DNA from 3 places in the Streptomyces sp. NPDC059788 genome. Region 3 is predicted to be linked to each of the others. Evidence: predicted binding sites of a transcription regulator. Region 3 holds the regulator's gene; each other region holds the start of a gene.

The links. Region 3 encodes HrcA, which represses chaperone genes, less so after heat shock. Its sites were predicted from a motif close to TTNGCACTCNGNNNNNCNGAGTGCNAA; they were not measured.
Region 1: groL (chaperonin GroEL) is a predicted target of HrcA. The motif match lies at 2,609-2,635, and genes of this name have one in related genera.
Region 2: groES (co-chaperone GroES) is a predicted target of HrcA. The motif match lies at 2,813-2,839, and genes of this name have one in related genera.

Annotation. Positions count from the first base shown of each region.
Region 1 covers NZ_JBHWHY010000009.1:45,613-50,501, reverse strand. Annotated here, with positions in the region: gene thrC (threonine synthase) at 1-1,249, shown strand, start outside; gene ACFV57_RS10210 (MoaD/ThiS family protein) at 1,384-1,662, shown strand; gene ACFV57_RS10205 (cold-shock protein) at 2,097-2,300, shown strand; gene groL (chaperonin GroEL) at 2,822-4,444, shown strand; gene ACFV57_RS10195 (SDR family NAD(P)-dependent oxidoreductase) at 4,661-4,889, shown strand, end outside.
Region 2 covers NZ_JBHWHY010000026.1:60,933-65,821, forward strand. Annotated here, with positions in the region: gene ACFV57_RS23030 (hydroxyacid dehydrogenase) at 1-512, shown strand, start outside; gene groL (chaperonin GroEL) at 632-2,254, opposite strand; gene groES (co-chaperone GroES) at 2,358-2,666, opposite strand; gene ACFV57_RS23045 (response regulator transcription factor) at 3,707-4,387, shown strand; gene ACFV57_RS23050 (sensor histidine kinase) at 4,377-4,889, shown strand, end outside.
Region 3 covers NZ_JBHWHY010000002.1:120,372-125,260, reverse strand. Annotated here, with positions in the region: gene ACFV57_RS02380 (nitronate monooxygenase) at 1-790, opposite strand, end outside; gene dnaJ (molecular chaperone DnaJ) at 1,072-2,208, opposite strand; gene hrcA (heat-inducible transcriptional repressor HrcA) at 2,209-3,225, opposite strand; gene ACFV57_RS02365 (MBL fold metallo-hydrolase) at 3,477-4,211, shown strand; gene ACFV57_RS02360 (DUF3097 domain-containing protein) at 4,240-4,889, shown strand, end outside.

The DNA.
Region 1 (4,889 bases), on a different contig from region 3:
TTCCCTGGGCCCGGCCGCCGCGCTGTCCTGCCGCGAGTGCGGCGAGCGCTTCGAGCTCGGCCCGATCTTCGCCTGCGCGTCCTGTTTCGGACCGCTGGAGGTGGCGTACGACCTGCCGGCCGGCGACCCCGAGGGCCTGCGCAAGCGGATCGAGGCGGGCCCCAACAGCATCTGGCGTTACGCGCCGCTGCTGCCCGTACCGGCCGACGTCGCGGACAAGCCCAACCTGAACCCCGGCCTGACCAAGCTGGTCAAGGCCGACAACCTGGCCCGCGAGCTGGGCGTCACCGGCGGCCTCTACGTCAAGGACGACTCCGGCAACCCGACGCACTCCTTCAAGGACCGCGTCGTCGCCATCGCCGTCGAGGCCGCCCGCGCCTTCGGCTTCACCACCCTGTCCTGCTCCTCCACCGGCAACCTCGCGGGCGCGGTCGGCGCCGCGGCGGCGCGCGCGGGCTTCCGCTCCTGTGTGTTCATCCCGCACGACCTGGAGGCGGGCAAGGTCGTCATGGCCGCGGTGTACGGCGGCGAGCTGGTCGGCATCGAGGGCAACTACGACGACGTCAACCGCTTCTGCTCGGAGCTGATCGGCGATCCGCTCGGCGAGGGCTGGGGCTTCGTCAACGTCAACCTGCGCCCGTACTACGGCGAGGGCTCCAAGACCCTCGCCTACGAGATCTGCGAGCAGCTCGGCTGGAAGCTGCCGGACCAGATCGTCATCCCGATCGCCTCCGGCTCCCAGCTCACGAAGATCGACAAGGGGCTGAAGGAGCTGATCGCGCTCGGGCTGGTCGAGGACAAGCCGTACAAGATCTTCGGCGCCCAGGCCGAGGGCTGCTCGCCGGTCTCCACCGCCTTCAAGGCCGGTCACGACGTCGTACGGCCGCAGAAGCCCGACACCATCGCGAAGTCGCTGGCCATCGGCAACCCGGCCGACGGTCCGTACGTGCTCGACATCGCCCGGCGCACCGGCGGCGCGGTCGAGGACGTCAACGACGCGCAGGTGGTCGACGCGATCAAGCTGCTGGCCCGTACCGAAGGCATCTTCGCCGAGACCGCCGGCGGCGTGACCGTGGGCGTGACGAAGAAGCTGATCGAGGACGGTCTGCTCGACCCGGCGCTGACCACCGTCGTGCTGAACACCGGCGACGGGCTCAAGACGCTGGACGCGGTCGCGCCGACCACCGGGCCCACGGCCACGATCCGGCCGAGCCTGGACGCGTTCCGCGCCGCCGGTCTGGCCGGCTGACCGCCGCGCGCGGCCGTACCCGCCCGTACGCGGCACCCGCCCGCACGCGGCCGCGCGCAACCCCGCGCGCCGGTACGCCCCCGGTCCGCGCCTGCCCCTACGTACACCTCCCGCAAGCTGGAAGGCAGAACACCATGAGCGTCAACGTCCGCATCCCGACCATCCTGCGCACCTACACCGGAGGCCGGGCCGAGGTCGCCGCCGAGGGCGCGACCCTCTCCGAGGTCATCCAGGACCTGGAGAAGAACCACGCGGGCATCGCGGCCCGCGTCCTGGACGACACCGGCAAGCTGCGCCGCTTCGTGAACGTCTACGTCAACGACGACGACGTGCGCTTCGAGCAGGGCCTGGCGACGCCGACGCCGGACGGCGCGGGCGTCTCGATCATTCCGGCGGTGGCCGGCGGCTGCTGAGCGCCGGGACGCCGTAGAGGATCTTTTTCGGCCCTTGTGGGGTCGAACGGCTGGAATCGCCCCGTCCGCCACGATGCGGACGGGGCGATTCCGTGTTGTTAAAGGCGATACAGTTGAGGCGATCCCTCGTCCAGCGCGTGCCGAACGCATATGAGACCCCGGCAAGTTGTGCGCGAAGTGTGGACATGATTTGTCGCGTTGGTGAGCTTTGCCCGGCCCGACTTGCCCTGGAGTAAGGGCTTTTATCCGCTTAATTGCGATTGTTCGCAAGCGGAATTCTCGTCCGACTGACCTGTTGCGCTGGGCAGTTGGACAGATACATTCAGCGGCGGTCGACGCGTTCCGGCGCACACCCCCTCCTGTCGGGGGGTGAGGTCTGACCCGGGTCCGCGGAGTGCGGTCCTGTGCAAGGGCCAGTAATAGGGGAGTTAGGCATGGCTCAGGGCACCGTCAAGTGGTTCAACGCGGAGAAGGGGTACGGCTTCATCGCGGTCGACGGTGGTGCGGATGTTTTCGTCCACTACAGCGCGATCCAGATGGACGGTTACCGCACCCTTGAGGAGGGTCAGCGGGTCGAGTTCGAGATCTCGCAGGGCCAGAAAGGGCCGCAGGCGGACATGGTCCGCGTGGCCGGCTGAAGCGCCGACCGACTGCTGCGTACGAAGGCCCGCGTCCCCTTGTGGGGGCGCGGGTCTTCTGTGTTTGGGTGGCGGTACAGGGGAGTGCCGGTCCATCCGTCCGGGCGGGCGCGGTTTGCCGCCCGGCCCCCGAAGGGGAAGCTCCCCCGAGCCGCTCGCGCCCGGCCGCCACCCCTACAGGAGGCTTCTTCGAAGCCGCTTGCTCCCGCCCGTCGCCCGACCACCACCCCTATAGGAGGCTTCTTCGAAGCCGCTTGCGCCCACCCGTCGCCCGACCACCACCCCTATAGGAGGCTTCTTCGAAGCCGCTTGCACTCTGGTGGGTCGAGTGCTAATCATTGCGTTAGCACTCTACGAGTGAGAGTGACAGCTAAGGACCGACTCGGTGAGGTCCGTGGGCAGGTGGGGCAAGGAACCACAGGCTCGCAGACCGTCCGTCGCGGGCGCCAGCGCGGTCCGGAGTATCCACCCTCCCCCAGACGTAGTCCGGGGGGACCCCCAGTCCGGGAGGACCACTTCACATGGCCAAGATCATCGCGTTCGACGAGGAGGCACGGCGCGGTCTCGAGCGCGGGATGAACCAGCTCGCCGACGCCGTAAAGGTCACCCTCGGCCCCAAGGGCCGCAACGTCGTCCTTGAGAAGAAGTGGGGCGCCCCCACGATCACCAACGATGGTGTTTCCATCGCCAAGGAGATCGAGCTGGAGGACCCGTACGAGAAGATCGGCGCCGAGCTGGTCAAGGAGGTCGCGAAGAAGACGGACGACGTCGCCGGTGACGGCACGACGACCGCGACCGTCCTGGCCCAGGCCCTGGTCCGCGAGGGCCTGCGCAACGTGGCCGCCGGCGCCAACCCGATGGCCCTCAAGCGCGGCATCGAGCGCGCCGTCGAGGCCGTCTCCGCCGCCCTGCTGGAGCAGGCCAAGGACGTGGAGACCAAGGAGCAGATCGCTTCGACCGCCTCCATCTCCGCCGCCGACACCCAGATCGGCGAGCTGATCGCCGAGGCCATGGACAAGGTCGGCAAGGAAGGCGTCATCACCGTCGAGGAGTCCCAGACCTTCGGTCTGGAGCTGGAGCTCACCGAGGGTATGCGCTTCGACAAGGGCTACATCTCGGCGTACTTCGCCACCGACATGGAGCGTATGGAGGCGTCGCTCGACGACCCGTACATCCTGATCGTCAACTCGAAGATCTCCAACGTGAAGGACCTCCTTCCGCTGCTGGAGAAGGTCATGCAGTCGGGCAAGCCGCTGCTGATCATCGCCGAGGACGTCGAGGGCGAGGCCCTGTCGACCCTGGTCGTCAACAAGATCCGCGGCACCTTCAAGTCCGTCGCCGTCAAGGCCCCGGGCTTCGGCGACCGCCGCAAGGCCATGCTCGGCGACATCGCCATCCTCACCGGTGGCACCGTCATCTCCGAGGAGGTCGGCCTCAAGCTGGAGAACGCCGGTCTCGACCTCCTGGGCCGCGCCCGCAAGGTCGTCATCACCAAGGACGAGACCACCATCGTCGACGGTGCCGGTGACAGCGAGCAGGTCCAGGGCCGCGTCAACCAGATCCGCGCCGAGATCGAGAACAGCGACTCGGACTACGACCGCGAGAAGCTCCAGGAGCGTCTGGCGAAGCTGGCCGGCGGCGTGGCCGTCATCAAGGCCGGTGCCGCCACCGAGGTCGAGCTCAAGGAGCGCAAGCACCGCATCGAGGACGCCGTGCGCAACGCGAAGGCGGCCGTCGAGGAGGGCATCGTCGCCGGCGGTGGCGTCGCCCTGCTGCAGGCCTCCTCGGTCTTCGAGAAGCTGGAGCTGGAGGGCGACGAGGCCACCGGTGCCGCCGCTGTGAAGCTGGCCCTGGAGGCCCCGCTGAAGCAGATCTCCGTCAACGGCGGCCTTGAGGGCGGCGTCGTCGTGGAGAAGGTGCGCAACCTGGCCGTCGGCCACGGTCTGAACGCCGCGACCGGCGAGTACGTCGACATGATCGCCGAGGGCATCATCGACCCCGCCAAGGTCACGCGCTCCGCGCTGCAGAACGCCGCGTCGATCGCCGCGCTGTTCCTGACCACCGAGGCCGTCATCGCCGACAAGCCGGAGAAGGCCGCCGCGGCCGCTCCGGGCGGCATGCCGGGCGGTGACATGGACTTCTGATCCTCCCGGATCAGCTGTCCCCAGATCGCCGGGGCGGCACCCCTCCTCCCAGGGGGGTGCCGCCCCGGCGGCGTTTTCGTATCCGTAAGGGCCGTACGGATTCCCGTACGGCCCTTGCGTACGGCGCCTCGGCGCGTCCTGCCGTGTGGCCGAGGCGTGCCGGTTCCGTACGGCGGTCCCTGTGCGGCTCCCGGCCCGGCGGGGCACGATCGCCCCATGACGACTCGAAACGGGCAGACCCCCCGACCGGACCGGTTCGCCGCGGACACCGTCGCCCTGATCACCGGCGGCACCAGCGGCGTGGGCCTGGCAGCCGCGCGGCGGCTGCTCGCGGACGGCGCCCGGGTGGTGGTGTGCGGACGCGACGAGCACCGTCTCGACGCCGCCGTGGCGCACCTGAGGGAGCAGGCGCACGAGGCGGTGGCGGGCGGCGAGACGGGGACGG
Region 2 (4,889 bases), on a different contig from region 3:
TCGGCCGCCGCGTCATCGAACTCCTGCGCCCCTTCGACCTGTCGGTCCTCCTCCACGACCCGTACGTGGACGCGGCCGAAGCCGCCCGGCTCGGCGTCGCCCCCGCCGCCCTCGACGACCTCTGCGCGGCCTCCGACGTCGTCACCGTCCACGCGCCCCAACTGCCCGCGACCCACCACCTGCTCGGCGCCCGCCAGTTCGCCCTCATGCCCGACGGGGCCACCCTGATCAACACCGCCCGCGGCTCCCTCGTCGACGAAACGTCCCTGCTCCCCGAGCTCCTCGCCGGCCGCCTCAACGCCGTCCTCGACGTGACGGCACCCGAACCCCCGCCCCCCTCCTCACCCCTGTACGACCTTCCGAACGTCCTGCTCACCCCGCACATCGCCGGCTCCCTCGGCAACGAACTCCACCGCATGGCCGACCAGGCCCTGGACGAGGTCGAGCGCTACACGAAAGGGCTGCCGTTCGCCGACCCCGTACGCCCCGAAGGGCTCGGCCGCTCCGCCTGAAGCGGGCCGCCCCGGCCGGGCCCGCCGGAAACGGGGCAGGGCCCGACCGGCCCCGCCGGAAACGGGACGAGGCCCGGCCCCCTCGAAAGGGGACCGGGCCTCGTACGGCTCGCGCTGCCTCAGTGGGCGTGACCGTGGCCGTGACCGGCCTCGGGCTCCTCCTCGGCGGGCTTCTCGACGACCAGGGTCTCGGTCGTGAGCAGCAGCGACGCGATCGACGCGGCGTTCTCCAGCGCCGAACGGGTCACCTTGACCGGGTCCAGGACGCCGGCCTTCACCAGGTCGCCGTACTCGCCGGTCGCGGCGTTGAAGCCCTGGTTCTTCTCCAGCTCCGCCACCTTCGCGGTGATGACGTAGCCCTCAAGGCCGGCGTTCTCCGCGATCCAGCGCAGCGGCTCGACGGCGGCGCGGCGGACGACGGCGACACCGGTCGCCTCGTCGCCCTCCTTGCCGAGGGAGCCCTCCAGCACCTTGGCGGCGTGCACCAGCGCGGAGCCACCACCGGAGACGATGCCCTCCTCGACCGCGGCGCGGGTCGCGGAGATGGCGTCCTCCAGACGGTGCTTCTTCTCCTTGAGCTCGACCTCCGTGGCCGCACCCACGCGGATCACGCAGACGCCGCCGGCCAGCTTCGCCAGGCGCTCCTGGAGCTTCTCGCGGTCCCAGTCCGAGTCGGTCGACTCGATCTCGCCCTTGATCTGGTTGACGCGGCCCTCGACGTCGGCGGAGTTGCCGCCGCCGTCCACGATGGTGGTGTCGTCCTTGGTGACGGTCACGCGGCGGGCGGTGCCCAGCACGTCCAGACCGGCCTGGTCCAGCTTGAGGCCGACCTCCTCGGCGATGACGGTCGCGCCGGTCAGCGCGGCCATGTCGCCCAGCATCGCCTTGCGGCGGTCGCCGAAGCCGGGCGCCTTGACGGCGACGGCGTTGAAGGTGCCGCGGATCTTGTTGACGACCAGCGTCGACAGGGCCTCGCCCTCGACGTCCTCGGCGATGATCAGCAGCGGCTTCGAGGAGCCGGCCTGGATGACCTTCTCCAGCAGCGGCAGCAGGTCCTGGATCGAGCCGATCTTGCCCTGGTGGATCAGGATGTACGGGTCCTCCAGGACGGCCTCCATCCGCTCCTGGTCGGTGACCATGTACGGCGAGAGGTAGCCCTTGTCGAAGGCCATGCCCTCGGTGAAGTCCAGCTCCAGACCGAAGGTGTTGGACTCCTCGACGGTGATGACACCGTCCTTGCCGACCTTGTCCATCGCCTCGGCGATCAGCTCGCCGACCTGCTTGTCCTGGGCGGACAGACCGGCGACGGCCGCGATGTCGGACTTCTCGTCGATCGGGCGGGCGGTCGCGAGGAGGTCCTCGGACACGGCCTTGACCGCGGCGTCGATGCCCTTCTTCAGGGCGGCGGGGGACGCACCGGCGGCGACGTTGCGCAGGCCCTCGCGGACCAGCGCCTGGGCCAGCACGGTGGCGGTGGTGGTGCCGTCACCAGCGATGTCGTTGGTCTTGGTCGCCACCTCCTTCACCAGCTGCGCGCCGAGGTTCTCGTACGGGTCGTCGACCTCGACCTCACGGGCGATGGTGACACCGTCGTTGGTGATGGTGGGGGCGCCGAACTTCTTGTCGATGACGACGTTGCGGCCCTTGGGGCCGATCGTCACCTTCACGGTGTCGGCCAGCTTGTTGACGCCGCGCTCAAGGGCGCGACGGGCGTCCTCGTCGAACTTCAGGATCTTCGCCATGAGTTACGTGTCCTTAGTCGTTCTCTCCAACGAACTGCGCCCCGGGCGACCGGTTGTTTAGACGCGGGAACCAGGGGCGCAGCACAAGGCAATCTTCGGTGAATTACTTCTCGACGATCGCGAGCACGTCGCGCGCCGAGAGGACGAGGTACTCCTCGCCGTTGTACTTCACCTCGGTGCCGCCGTACTTGCTGTAGAGCACGACGTCGCCGACGGTCACGTCGAGCGGAAGACGGTTGCCGTCCTCGAAGCGGCCCGGGCCCACGGCCAGGACGACGCCCTCCTGGGGCTTCTCCTTGGCAGTGTCCGGAATGACCAGGCCCGAAGCCGTGGTCTGCTCGGCGTCGAGCGGCTGGACCACGATGCGGTCCTCGAGCGGCTTGATGGCAACCTTGGAGCTGGCGGTCGTCACGATCCGACCTCCCCCTTCGGAGATCTCACGGGGTTAACTGTCTGAGGTGGCGACCAGGTCGATCCGTCGTCGCGGGTGCCGGACCTGCCCGTCGCTGTGTTTGGCACTCCCCGGTGGAGAGTGCCAGAGCCGAGACTATGACGCGGTTAGCACTCGGTCAAGCGGAGTGCCAATGCGGTTTGGGGTGCGTGTTTCGGATGTGGGGTTCGTGTGCGTCCTTGCCCAGGTGGGGGGTGGGGCAATCCTTGCCCCTGCGGGGCGTGCGTTGGGTTGACGCCGGGGGCGTCGGACTGGTGCGCGGTGCGGTGCGCGCTTTGCGCGCGGGGTTGTGGTGGCCGGGGGCGTCGGCCTGTTGCGCGGTGTGCGCTATGCGCGTGGGGGTGGGGTCCGTGCCGGGGGCGCGTTGCGTTGCGCGCTTCGCGCGTGGGGGTGGGGTCCGTGCCGGGGTCGCGTTGCTTTCGTTCTGGGGGCGGGGGTGCGCAGGGGGCCAACTCCTCGACACCGTGCACGGCGACGGGGACGTAGTCGTGAACCCAGATACCCGGCTGCTCTGCGGGGATGGCCCCCTACGCACCCCCTCCGGCCGGTTTGGCGCGTCCCGGCCGGTGGGGGGATGACAGACAGCCCCGGGTGCGCCTGACCTGGTGGTGATGCTCGCGGTCATGGTGGCGGCGTCCACAGCTACCGCCCGGCGAGGCAGTGCGCGGCCCGGGCCATCGCAACCTCCCCGCCACGCTCCGCGCGGCGGTCCCGCCCCTGCGCTTCGCGCAGGGGCTAGCCACGTCGTACGGATAGTCGCCCACGGCGCGGGGCTCGGGTCCACGCAGGGGTCTCCCCGCAGAGCAGCCGGGTATCTGGGTTCACGATGACGTCCCGGATGACGTGCACGGTGTCGTGGGGGTGCCCCCGGCCGAAGGCTGGGGGAGAGTGACCCCTGCGTGGGCCCGAGCCCCCCACCCACCGGACCAAATGCGCACAACGCGCACCCCCACCCAGGCAACCCGAAGCCCAAAACGGGGCGCACCCGCAACAATGGCCCCATGCACATACTGGTCGTGGAGGACGAAGAAGGCCTGGCCGACTCCTTGCGGCGGGGGCTGGCTGCCGAGGGGCACTGGGTGGATGTCGCCCGGGACGGTCACCGAGGGCTGGAGCTGGCGCTCACCAACTCGTACGACGCGATCGTGCTGGACGTGATGCTGCCGGGGCCCAGCGGGTACGAGATCTGCGGGCGGCTGCGGCGCGGGGACGACTGGACGCCCGTGCTCATGCTGACCGCCAAGGATGGCGAGTACGACGTCGCCGAAGGGCTGGACGCGGGCGCCGACGACTACCTGACCAAGCCGTTCTCGTTCGTCGTGCTGCTCGCCCGGCTGCGCGCGCTCACCCGCCGCGGCCGGGCCGCCGAACGACCCCGCACCCTCCAGTGCGGCGACCTCACCCTGGACGCCGAGGCCCGCCGCTGCCGGCGCGGCGACGCCGACATCGAGCTGACCGCCCGGGAACTGGCCGTGCTGCGCTGTCTCATGGCGGGCGAGGGCCAGGCGGTCGCCAAGCGGGACATCCTCGACGAGGTCTGGGACTCGCCGGCCGACGTGGACCCCAACATCGTCGAGGTGTACGTCTCGTCGCTCCGCAAGAAGGTCGATGTGCCGTTCGGCCGGCATTCCATCCGTACCGTGCACGGTACGGGCTACCGGATGGCGCCCGGTGACGACTGAGAGGCGGCCGCCGCCCCCGGACCGGGCCGCCCGGGTACGGACCGGCCGGCTGCGGGCAGGCCGGCGTCGGACCGGTCCGGTACGGACCACCCGCTTCCCGCCCCGGCCCGCGTCCATGCGCGGCCGTTCCGCCGCGGCCGCCGCCCTCGCCATGGCTCTCGTGCTGGCTGTCGGCGGGGGCTGGCTCTACGCGCTGTTGCGCGCCAATCTTCTGGACAACACCACCAGCCGTACGGAGGTCGCCGCCCGCAAGGTCGCCGCGCAGGCGGACACGGGCGCCCTGCCCGACGTGCTGCCCTCGCCCGCCGACGGCGTCGACCTGGTGCTGGTCCTGGACGGCGCGGGCCGGGTCGTCGCCACCAGTCTCCGTACCGCCGATCCGCTCGCCGCCGAGCTGCGGGACCTGCGGCCGCCGTCGGACCAGGACTCCGCCGACCGCGTCATCAGCGGCTCCCCCGCCGTGGCAGCCGGCGGTTCGCGCGCGGACGTGGTGGTGGTCCGG
Region 3 (4,889 bases):
GGGGGTTGGTCATCGCCTGCTTGTGCAGCGCGTTGGCGCCGGACTCCGGGGTGACCACGAACGCCGTACCGAGCTGCGCCATCGCCGCGCCCGCCGCCAGCGCCGCGGCGATCTGCGAGCCGCGCATCAGGCCGCCCGCCGCGATGATCGGTATCTGCACCGCCTCGCGCACCTGCGCGATCAGCGACAGCAGCCCGAACCCGGCGCCGGTGCCGTCGGCCTGCGGGTCGTCGCGGTGGGTGCCCTGGTGGCCGCCGGCCTCGACGCCCTGCACGCAGACCGCGTCGGCGCCGGACCACTGCGCGGCCTGTGCCTCGGCCGCCGTGGTGGCGGTCACGATCGTGTACGTACCGACCTTGGCGAAGCCGTCGAGGACCGCGCGGGACGGACAGCCGAAGTGGAACGAGACGACCGGCACCGGGTCCTCGCGCAGGATCGCGAGCTTCGCCTCGTATCCGTCGTCGGCGCCGCCGTACGGGTCGATGTCGTCCAGCGGGGTCTCGTACCAGGCCGACTCGCCCGCCAGCTGCTCGCGGTAGACCTCGACGGCCGCGTTGTCGGCGAGCGAGGGCTGCGGCATGAAGAGGTTGACGCCGAAGGGGCGGTCGGTGAGCCCGCGCAGCTGCTTGATCTCCTGGTACATGCCGTCCGCCGTCTTGTACCCGGCGGCCAGGAAGCCGAGCCCGCCGGCTCCGCAGACGGCGGCGGCCAGCTCCGGGCGGGCGACGCCGCCTGCCATGGGGGCCTGCGCGATCGGATAGCGGCAGAGATCGGTCAGCGCTGTGGGCATGACCACATCGTGTCACGCCGCACGCCGGGCCCCGAACCGGGGCCGTACGCACCAAGATCAAACAGGCCGGGCGATCAGGGCACTTCGGGCGCGAACACCGTACGGCAGCGCGGTGGACAACGGGAACGGCGGCCGGGCTGGTGAGCCCGGCCGCCGCCGTATGTCCGTACGGGCCGCTACCGCCCGTTGAACGCATCCTTCAACCGCGAGAACAGCCCTTGCTGCCCCGGCCGACTGCGCCTGCCCGGGGGACAACCCCCGGACCCCCGGCAGAACAGCCGCTACCGCCCGTTGAACGCGTCCTTCAACCGCGAGAACAGCCCCTGCTGCCCCGGCTGGAACTGTCCCGTCGGGCGTTCCTCGCCGCGCAGCTTGGCGAGCCGCCGCAGCAGCTCCTCCTGCTCCGCGTCCAGCTTCGACGGGGTGATGACCTCGACGTGCACGATGAGGTCGCCGCGCCCGTTGCCGCGCAGGTGCGTGACGCCGCGGCCGTGCAGCGGGATCGACTGGCCGGACTGCGTCCCTGGCCGGATGTCGATCTCCTCCACGCCGTCCAGCGTCTCCAGCGGGCACTTGGTGCCCAGCGCCGCCGCCGTCATCGGGATCGTGACCGTGCAGTGCAGGTCGTCGCCGCGCCGCTGGAACGTCGGGTGCGGCAGTTCGTGGATCTCCACGTACAGGTCGCCGGCCGGGCCGCCGCCGGGGCCGACCTCGCCCTCGCCCGCGAGCTGGATGCGCGTGCCGTTGTCCACACCGGCCGGGATCTTGACCGTGAGCGTACGGCGCGAGCGGATGCGGCCGTCACCGGCGCACTCCGGGCACGGGGTCGGCACGACCGTACCGAAGCCCTGGCACTGCGGGCACGGCCGCGAGGTCATGACCTGGCCCAGGAAGGACCGGGTGACCTGCGAGACCTCACCGCGGCCGCGGCACATGTCACAGGTCTGCGCCGAGGTGCCCGGCGCCGCGCCCTCGCCCGAACAGGTCGTGCAGACGACGGCGGTGTCCACCTGGATGTCCTTGGTGGTGCCGAAGGCCGCCTCGTCCAGCTCGACGTCCAGCCGGATCATCGCGTCCTGGCCGCGCCGCGTGCGCGAGCGCGGCCCGCGCTGCGACGCCGTGCCGAAGAACGCGTCCATGATGTCGGAGAAGTTGCCGAAGCCCGCACCGAAGCCGCCGGCCCCGCCGCCGCCACCCGCCTGCGAGAGGGGGTCGCCGCCGAGGTCGTAGACCTGCTTCTTCTGCGGGTCCGACAGCACCTCGTAAGCGGCGTTGATCTCCTTGAACCGCTCCTGGGTCTTCGGGTCCGGGTTCACATCCGGGTGCAGCTCACGGGCCAGCCGCCGGAAAGCCTTCTTGATCTCGTCCTGCGAGGCATCGCGTCGTACGCCCAGGACCGCGTAATAGTCCGTGGCCACTTACGACTCCGCGAGGATCTGTCCGACGTAACGTGCCACTGCGCGTACCGCTCCCATCGTTCCGGGGTAGTCCATGCGGGTCGGTCCGACCACGCCGAGTTTGGCGACTGCCTCGTCGCCCGAACCGTAGCCGACCGCGACGACCGATGTGGAAGTCAGGCCCTCATGGGCATTCTCATGCCCGATGCGTACGGTCATGCCGGAGTCCTTGGCCTCCCCGAGCAGTTTGAGAAGCACCACCTGCTCCTCAAGGGCCTCCAGCACCGGCCGGATGGTCAGTGGGAAATCGTGCCCGAAGCGCGTGAGATTGGCGGTACCGCCGATCATCAGCCGCTCTTCGGTTTCCTCCACCAGAGTTTCCAGCAACACCGACAGAACTGTCGAGACCGTGCCCCGGTCCTCCTGTTCGAAGGACTCCGGGAGATCCTGCACGAGCTGCGGCACGTCCGTGAACCGCCGCCCGACCACGCGGCTGTTCAGCCGCGCCCGCAGGTCCGCCAAGGAGGTCTCGCCGAACGGCGCCGGGCAGTCCACCATGCGCTGCTCGACACGGCCGGTGTCCGTGATCAGGACCAACATCAGCCGGGCCGGTGCCAGCGACAGCAGCTCCACGTGCCGCACCGTGGACCGGGTCAGCGACGGGTACTGCACGACGGCGACCTGCCGGGTCAGCTGCGCCAGCAGCCGCACCGTACGGCCCACCACGTCGTCCAGGTCGACGGCGCCGTCCAGGAAGTTCTGGATGGCGCGCCGCTCCGGGCTGGAAAGCGGCTTGACGCCCGCCAGCTTGTCGACGAAGAGGCGGTAGCCCTTGTCCGTGGGGATGCGCCCGGCGCTCGTGTGCGGCTGGGCGATGAAGCCCTCGTCCTCCAGCGCGGCCATGTCGTTGCGGACCGTGGCGGGGGAGACACCGAGCTGGTGCCGCTGTGTCAGCGCCTTGGAGCCGACCGGCTCCTCGGTCCCGACATAGTCCTGGACGATGGCGCGCAGCACTTCGAGTCTGCGTTCACTGAGCATCGCGCACACCTCCAGTCCGGCCGTGTCACCGGCGCGCGGCCGGGTTCTTCCGGGTCGTCTTCCCTGGCACTCATCAGGTCCGAGTGCCAGACCCTGACCAAGTGTACGGCCGGGTCACACGGGCAGGGCAAGGGCGGCGGTACCGGGGTTGCGCCCGGCGCCGCCCCGGAGGCCCGCCACGGGCACCGGCGGATGCCCGGGAACACCCGGTCCGGCGGGCAACGGTATCGCGATACGGCTAGCGTCTCGGTATGCGTACGACTTGGGAAGAGGCCGGGTGGGAACGGCTCGGCACGGGGGTCGGGCGCCGCCGGATGTCCGGCTGGGACGAGACGGTCGGTGCCGTCGTCGGGTCGGCCGGCGTGCTGATCGTCGACACCGGCGCCACGATCCGGGACGGCGCCGAGCTGCGCCGGCAGCTGCGCGACATCACGGGACGGAACGTGACACATGTCGCGCTGACCCATCCCCACTTCGATCACGTGCTGGGCACCGCGGCGTTCGCGGGCGTCCAGGTCTTCGGCGCGGCCGGACTCGACGAGTACCTGCCGCGCGCCCAGGACGACCTGCGGCGCGACGCGGTGGCGTACGGCGTGGACCCGGACGCCGCGGCGGAGGCCGCCGACCTCCTCGTGCGCCCGCACCACCTGATCTCCGGCGAGCGCACCCTCGACCTCGGCGACCGGCAGGTGCTACTCGCCAACGTCGGCCCCGGCCACACCGCGCACGACCTGGTCGTCCTCGTCCCCGGCACGCACGGCTCGCCCGAAGTCGTCTTCTGCGGCGACCTGGTCGAGGAGTCCGGCGAGCCGCAGGCCGGGCCGGACGCGATCCCCGGCCGGTGGCCGGCCGCCCTGGACCGGCTGCTGGCCCTCGGCGGGGAGGACGCGGTGTACGTACCCGGGCACGGTGCTGTCGTGGATGCCCGATTCGTCCGTGACCAACGCGACGCGCTGAGCCGACGCTTCGGCGTGTCGCGGCGCTGACCGGCCATCCCTTCTTATCGTCTGTCGGATGCGCAGCAGAGAGTACGGCCCGGACCTGACCCCGCCGTGGAAGAAGCAGCAGCCGGCCCCCGAGGTCGAGGCGGAGACGGACCTCGTCGTGGAGGAGGCCGTCACCGGGTTCTGCGGTGCGGTCATCCGCTGCGAGAAGACCGCCGAGGGGCCGACCGTCACCCTCGAAGACCGCTTCGGCAAGCACCGGGTCTTCCCGATGACCGCGCGCGGCTTCCTCCTGGACGGCAGACCCGTCACCCTCGTGAGGCCCGCGGCCCGGCCCGCCGCGCGCGGTCCGGCCCGTACGGCGTCCGGCTCGCTGGCCGTCCCCGGCGCCCGCGCACGGGTCGCCCGCGCCGGGCGCATCTACGTGGAAGGGCGCCACGACGCCGAACTGGTCGAACGCGTCTGGGGCGACGACCTGCGCATCGAGGGCGTCGTCGTCGAATACCTCGAAGGCGTCGACGACCTCCCCGCGATCGTCCGGTCCTTCTCCCCCGGCCCGGACGCCCGCCTCGGCGTCCTCGTCGACCACCTGGTCCCCGGCTCGAAGGAGTCCCGCATCGCGGCGTCGGTCACCGGCCAGGACGTCCTGGTCGTCGGCCACCCGTACATCGACATCTGGGAAGCGGTGAAGCCGTCCTCGGCCGGCATCCCGGCCTGGCC